DNA from 2 places in the Exiguobacterium sp. s91 genome. Region 2 is predicted to be linked to the other one. Evidence: predicted binding sites of a transcription regulator. Region 2 holds the regulator's gene; the other holds the start of a gene.

Region 1 (3,425 bases), 770 kb from region 2:
TTCATAAAATACCAGAACCAGGGTTCAAGGAATTTAAGACGCAAGCTTTTATATTGGAACAAATTCGTGCTTATCCACCAGATCGTGTCACGTATGACACGTTTGAAACGGGTGTTTTCGTTCGAGTGAAAGGATTGACTGGAAATCGGACGATTGGATACCGGGCAGACATTGATGGGTTACCGATCGAAGAAGCGACAGGTCTTCCATTTTGTTCGGAACATCCAGGCTTCATGCATGCCTGTGGTCACGATATGCACACGTCGATTGCGTTGGGATTGATGAAACGAATCATTGAATTGCCGGTCATGGATGATGTCGTCTTTTTATTCCAACCAGCGGAAGAAGGTCCGGGCGGGGCAGAACCGATGATTAAAAGTCCGTTGTTTGAAAAATATCGTCCAAGTGAGATGTATGGTCTTCACGTCGCACCGGAATATCCAGTCGGTACGATTGCGAGCCGTCCCGGCGTCTTGTTCGCGAGTGCTCGAGAAGTCCATATCACGATCTATGGTCAAAGTGGTCACGCGGCCTTTCCTCATTTGACGATTGATACGGTCGTTGCGCAAGCAGCCTTAATCATGCAATTGCAAACAATCGTCAGTCGATCCATCAATCCGATGAACTGTAGCGTCATTACGATCGGAAAGGTCGATGCCGGGATTCGGGAAAACGTCATCGCCGGTAGAGCTGTTCTTGACGGTACGATGCGCGCACTCAATGGAGAAGACATGGAAAAACTGGAACAACGCGTTCGTGACATCATTCGAGGAATCGAAGCTTCCTTTGGCGTCAAGATTGATCTACAATTCGGAAATCGTTATTACGAGGTCGTCAATGACCGACACATCGTTGATAAATTTTCATCATTCGTCAAGATGAATGCGAACTACATTGAATGTGATGCAGCTATGACAGGAGAAGACTTCGGATTCATGTTGAAGGAAATTCCAGGGATGATGTTTTGGCTCGGAGTCGACAATCCGACATCTGGACTTCACCAACCAACCTTGAATCCGGATGAATCCGCGATTCCATTTGTGATTGATTTACTCGATCATTATTTCCGAGAATATGTTTAAAAAGTTTTATGAAATAATGAAGGACATTAAGCTTTCCCTTTCGAAATCAAGAATGGGAAAGCTTTTTATATATGTAAGAATAGGAGTTTTCGAACATTTTGTGAAAAAAATCACGTGCACATGTGAACAATTTGTTACATCAAACATTATAAACAGACATAAAGGGTTATGTTCTCTATGATACGGTTATAGACCATATAGAGAAGTATGTTTTAGGAAGAGGGGGCTATATACATGTTCAATGATCCCGTATTGCTCAGTCGATTGTTGACAGGGCTCACATTAGCGTTTCACATTATATTCGCGACGATTGGTGTCGGGGTACCGCTCATGGTACTCGCAGCTGAATTCATCGGTCTGAAACGCAAAGATCCGGATTATATTTTATTAGCAAGACGGTGGACGCGTGGATACGTCGTTACCGTCGCAGTCGGTGTCGTGACAGGGACGGCCATCGGATTGCAATTATCACTACTTTGGCCGTCACTCATGCAAGTGGCTGGTCAAACGATCGCATTACCACTGTTCATGGAAACATTCGCATTCTTCTTTGAAGCGATTTTCCTCGGTATTTACCTGTATACATGGGATCGATTCAAAAACCCATGGTTACACTGGTTGATCGGGATTCCAGTCGTCATCGGTGCGACAGCATCAGCATTCTTCATTACGACGGTCAACTCCTTCATGAACTCACCAGAAGGATTTAAGATAGTCAACGGAACGCTAACGCAAATTGAACCATTAAAAGCAATGTTCAATACAGCAACACCTACAAAAGCAACACACGTCATCGTATCGGCTTATTTGACAGTCGCCTTCATCTTGGCGGCAATCGCGGCGTTCCACTTACTCCGCAAAAAAACACTCTCAGCAGCGGAAACAGCGTATCACAAAAAAGCACTTCGCTTAACGGTTATGGCTGGATTGATTTTTGCCTTCTCGACTGCACTTGTCGGGGACTTCTCAGGGAAATACTTGGCGAAATATCAGCCAGAGAAACTCGCGGCTGCTGAATGGCATTTTGAAACGACAAGTGAAGCAGAATTGATCTTTGGTGGGATACTTGATCAGCAAGAAGACGGTAGTTATGAAATCAAGGGAGCCGTCAAAATCCCATATGCACTCTCGATCCTTGCGGGTGGAGCTCCAGATACAGAAGTCATTGGTCTAAATGAGTTCGCAAAAGAAGATCAAGCACCGCTGATCGTTCACTATTTCTTCGATATTATGGTTTCGATTGGTATGTATTTGGCTGCCATCTCTGCCTTGTTCATCTTGGCATTCCGTTTGAAAAAATTAAATCCTTATAACAAATGGATTTTAAGAGGTGTCTTCATCGGTGGACCTCTGGCGATGATTTCCATTGAAGCAGGTTGGATGTATGCTGAAATTGGTCGCCAACCTTGGACACTTTACGGCATCATGCGGACAGCAGATGCGGCGACGACATCAACTGCCGTCGGTCCGATGTTGATTCTATTCAGTGCCTTGTACTTGATGCTCGGTACGATTTGTACAGTCGTATTATTACGGATGTTCAAGAAAAACCCGGTTGGAAAAGAACTTCAAGAACTTGCTGAAAACCACCACGCACGTGGGGAAGCTATGTTCGTGGATGATAACAAGTAAGGAGGGAACGATTTGGACGTTCAAACACTAGGAATTACGGTCCTCTGGACTTTCCTGTACGGATATCTCATCGTTGCCTCAATTGACTTCGGTGCTGGATTTTACGCCTTTTATTCAAAATATACGAAGCGGGATCATTTAACGAATCGATTGATTCTTCGTTATCTCTCACCAGTGTGGGAGGTAACGAATGTCTTCTTCGTATTCTTCTTCGTCGGACTAGTCGGGTTCTTCCCGGATACCGCTTACTATTTCGGTACGGCACTACTCGTGCCAGCCTCGATCGTTCTCGTATTGATTGCGATTCGTGGTAGCTTCTATGCTTTTGCCAATTATGGATCAAACGACAGCATGTTCTATACGTTCTTATATGGAGCAACTGGTCTATTGATTCCGGCGGCGATGTCAACGACATTGACGATCAGTCAAGGTGGTTTCATTCGTAAAACGAATGAAACAGTCGAGTTTTTAGGAACAAAATTATTTACGAACTTTTACTCTTGGTCGGTCGTAGCACTCGCTATCGTATCCGTCCTCTATATCAGTGCGATGTTCCTCTTGTTCTACGCAGATAAAGCGAAGGATGAAGGGGCTACTCCGCTAATTCGTAAATGGTCACTCTTCTGGAGTGGTCCGACGATTCTTGTCTGTGCACTCGTCTTCTTTGGATTGAAAAATCAAGCGGCATGGCACTATGAGAACATCTTAAAC
Region 2 (3,425 bases):
TGTTTTACATGACATTTTATATTTGTAAGGAATTTAACTGGGAGTAAAATAAAAACTCCTCGACGCTTCGAGGAGTTAGATATTTGGTATTGGTGGAGACTATCGGGATCGAACCGACGACCTTTTGGCTGCCAGCCAAACGCTCTCCCAGCTGAGCTAAGCCCCCATGAATTATCTTTAGTATACGCATCACTAACTGCTTTATCAATATAAAAAGAACGCTTTCATAAAAAAGAATCCCTTCCAAAATCGTCGGAAGGAATTCACGATTCATTTATTCAATTCACGCATCAAGTCCGCCTGTCGTTCAAGCTCTGCCTGTTGCTCGAGGATCAAGACCTTTTTGTACGTCCGCGCAGAAATCAAGATGCTGATCTCATAGAGAACGAACAATGGCACCGAGATCATCAAGTGTGACGTCACATCCGGCGGTGCGATCAATGCCGCAACGACGAACAGCACAAAGTACGCATATTTCCGATTCTTTCGCATGAAATATGGCGTCACGAGACCAAGACGCGTCAGGAACATCGTCACGACCGGCAATTGGAACAGAAGACCGAACGGCATCGTCAATCGGATTAAGAAACTGAAGTAGTTCTCGACTCCAATGACTTGTTCGATTCCGAGCTCTTTCCCGAGATCTGTTGAGACTTCAAGCAAGAAGGGAAGCAACCAGAAATACGAGAAGGCTACGCCAGCCAAAAATAGAAAGAAGATGACCGGAATATACGTCAATGTCGCTTTTTGCTCCTTGTCATAAAGTCCTGGTCGGACGAATGCCCAGAGTTGATACATCCAGAACGGTGACGCTAAAATCAGCGCAATGATGAACGCAAGATTCAAATACAACATTAAAGGATCGGCGACGTTGAAGGCATTCAAACCGATGCCGAGCTCTTTTAAGTCCGCTTGCAAGAAGCGAACGAGCGGTCGGACGAGCGGAAATGCGACAGCGAACAGGACGACGACGATGATAAGCGACCAGACGATCCGCTTGCGCAGTTCGTCAAGGTGCGACGTCATGCTTTGCTCTTGATCAACCGTCATGATTCAATCACTTCTCTTTCGGTTCGTCCTTTTTATCGTCGTCCATGATGCCGTTCGTGGCATTCTTGAACTCTTTCAATGTCTGACCCGCAGCGCGTCCGAATTCTGGTAACTTCTTCGGTCCGAAGATGATCAACGCGACGACCGCGATTAATCCGATGCTCGCTGGTCCGATACCTAGTGTGAGCGGGATAAGGTTTTCCATTATGATTTCACTCCTTCAGCTGATTGCGAATAATGCTTCATGAAATAAACTAACGACTGCAACTCGATCGATAAATCGATGTGATGGACCCGGACGCTCGCTGGCACGTTCAACCGCGCTGGCGTAAAGTTCAGGATGCCTGTCACACCATACTCGACTAACTCATCCGCTACTGACTGTGCGAACTGCGATGGAACCGTCAAGATGGCAACATCGACCTGATTCGCTTCGATTTGTTCTTTCATGTCCGAAACATGATAGATTGGAACGTCATGCGTCGTTGTTCCGACCTTCTCTTCGTCCGCATCAAACGCAACGACTATCCGAGTACTATTATTCTTTAAAAAGTTATAATTTGCAAACGCTGTTCCGAGATGACCGACCCCGATTAAGGCAACATTCGTCACCTCATCTTGATTCAAGGTTTTGCGGAAAAACGTTAAGAGATGTTGAACGTTATACCCATACCCCTTCTTCCCTAATGCCCCAAAGTAGGAAAAATCGCGACGAATCGTTGCTGAATCAACCTTCACCGCCTCGCTTAACTCAGCAGAAGAGACGCGGAGCTTGCCTGAATTGTATAAACTTTGGATGAAGCGATAATATAGCGGCAACCGTTTTGCTGTCGCTTGTGGAATTTTTGTGTCTGGTCCATTCATCCTGCAGTTCCCCCTTCGGCCACATCCATCGTGGCACCCAAATCTTTGCAAAAAGCTTTCTACTCTCCTTGATTGTAAACCACTTCACATAGAGTCACAAATAATATATTCCGCAGGACCTTGCGCTTTTGTTCGTGATAGACTAAAGGGTGGAAGGATGGATGGAAATGATACTCTTACAAGTCAATCAACTCTCGAAATCATTCGGCGTCGAGCCGATTTTAGAAAATATCAAACTGGAAGTACAAGAGCGAGATCGGATTGCGCTCGTCGGACGAAACGGTGCCGGTAAATCGACCTTGCTCAAAATCATCGCTGGTGAACTCAGTCATGACTCGGGCGACATCATGAAAGGCAAGGATGTCAAAATCGGTTATCTCGCGCAAGACAGTGGTCTCGAATCGAATGAGACGATCTGGAACGAGATGCTGACCGTCTTCGAACATCTCCAGGAACAAGAACGAACACTGCGCCGGATGGAAATCGAAATGGGCATGGAGCATATCTTGAACGACCCGGTCGCTTACGATCGTCTCTTGAAGACGTACGATCAAGCGCAACACGACTTCTCAGAAGCCGGTGGTTATCAGTTCGAAGCGAATATCCGCTCCGTTTTGCACGGCATGCGCTTTTATCCGGATGATTACTCGCGCCGGATTCAGACATTATCCGGTGGTCAACGGACACGGCTTGCCTTAGCAAAGATGCTCCTGCAAGCACCAGAGCTCCTCATTCTCGATGAGCCGACCAACCACCTCGATATCGATACGCTTGCTTGGCTTGAAAGCTACCTCGGTGGTTATCGTGGTGCCGTCCTGATCGTCTCGCACGACCGGTACTTCCTCGACCAAGTCGTCAATGTCGTCTACGAACTGTCGCGCAATGTCTGTCGTAAGTTCACGGGGAACTATACGAAGTACTTGGAGCAAAAAGCGGCCTTATACGATCAGGAAATGAAGCAGTTTGAACAGCAGCAAGAAGAGATCGCGAAGATGCAGGACTTCATTCAACGGAACATCGCCCGGGCGACGACGACAAAACGTGCCCAAAGTGTCCGGAAGCGGCTCGAGAAGGTCGACCGGCTCGACCGACCAGATGGGGATGAGCGTAGCACGGTCCTGTCCTTCCCGATTGAAAAACAGAGCGGGAATGACGTTCTTCAAGTCAATCAATTGGCGATCGGTTACGAAGAAGCTGTCTCAAAAGACATCACCTTCCGCTTGCAACGCGGTGAATCACTGGCACTCGTCGGACCGAATGGAATCGGGAAGTCGACGCTCTTAAAAGTCCTCGTCGGTCGCTTACGCCCCCTCTTCGGTGATTTCCGTTTCGGAACCGGCGTCTCGATCGGATATTACGATCAAGAGCAGGCGGAACTCAATGATCGGAACCGTGTCATTGATGAGATTTGGAACGAATGGCCACTGATGCGTGAACAAGAAGTCCGGTCTGTCCTCGGGCAATTCTTGTTTAGCGGTGACGATGTTTTCAAGATCGTCCATGAGTTATCC

What was found. Region 2 encodes Rex, which represses fermentation and respiration genes when NADH is low (regulators of the CRP and FNR family bind a similar motif). Its sites were predicted from a motif close to TTGTGAAATATTTCACAA; they were not measured.
Region 1: KNQ06_RS03860 (cytochrome ubiquinol oxidase subunit I) is a predicted target of Rex. The motif match lies at 1,181-1,198, and genes of this name have one in related genera.

What each region holds. Positions count from the first base shown of each region.
Region 1 is NZ_JACSMZ010000001.1:781,843-785,267, forward strand. Features, by position in the region: gene KNQ06_RS03855 (N-acetyldiaminopimelate deacetylase) at 1-1,082, shown strand, start outside; gene KNQ06_RS03860 (cytochrome ubiquinol oxidase subunit I) at 1,317-2,714, shown strand; gene KNQ06_RS03865 (cytochrome d ubiquinol oxidase subunit II) at 2,727-3,425, shown strand, end outside.
Region 2 is NZ_JACSMZ010000001.1:8,254-11,678, reverse strand. Features, by position in the region: tRNA gene KNQ06_RS00100 (tRNA-Ala) at 91-166, opposite strand; gene tatC (twin-arginine translocase subunit TatC) at 271-1,050, opposite strand; gene KNQ06_RS00090 (twin-arginine translocase TatA/TatE family subunit) at 1,058-1,255, opposite strand; gene KNQ06_RS00085 (redox-sensing transcriptional repressor Rex) at 1,255-1,914, opposite strand; gene KNQ06_RS00080 (ATP-binding cassette domain-containing protein) at 2,082-3,425, shown strand, end outside.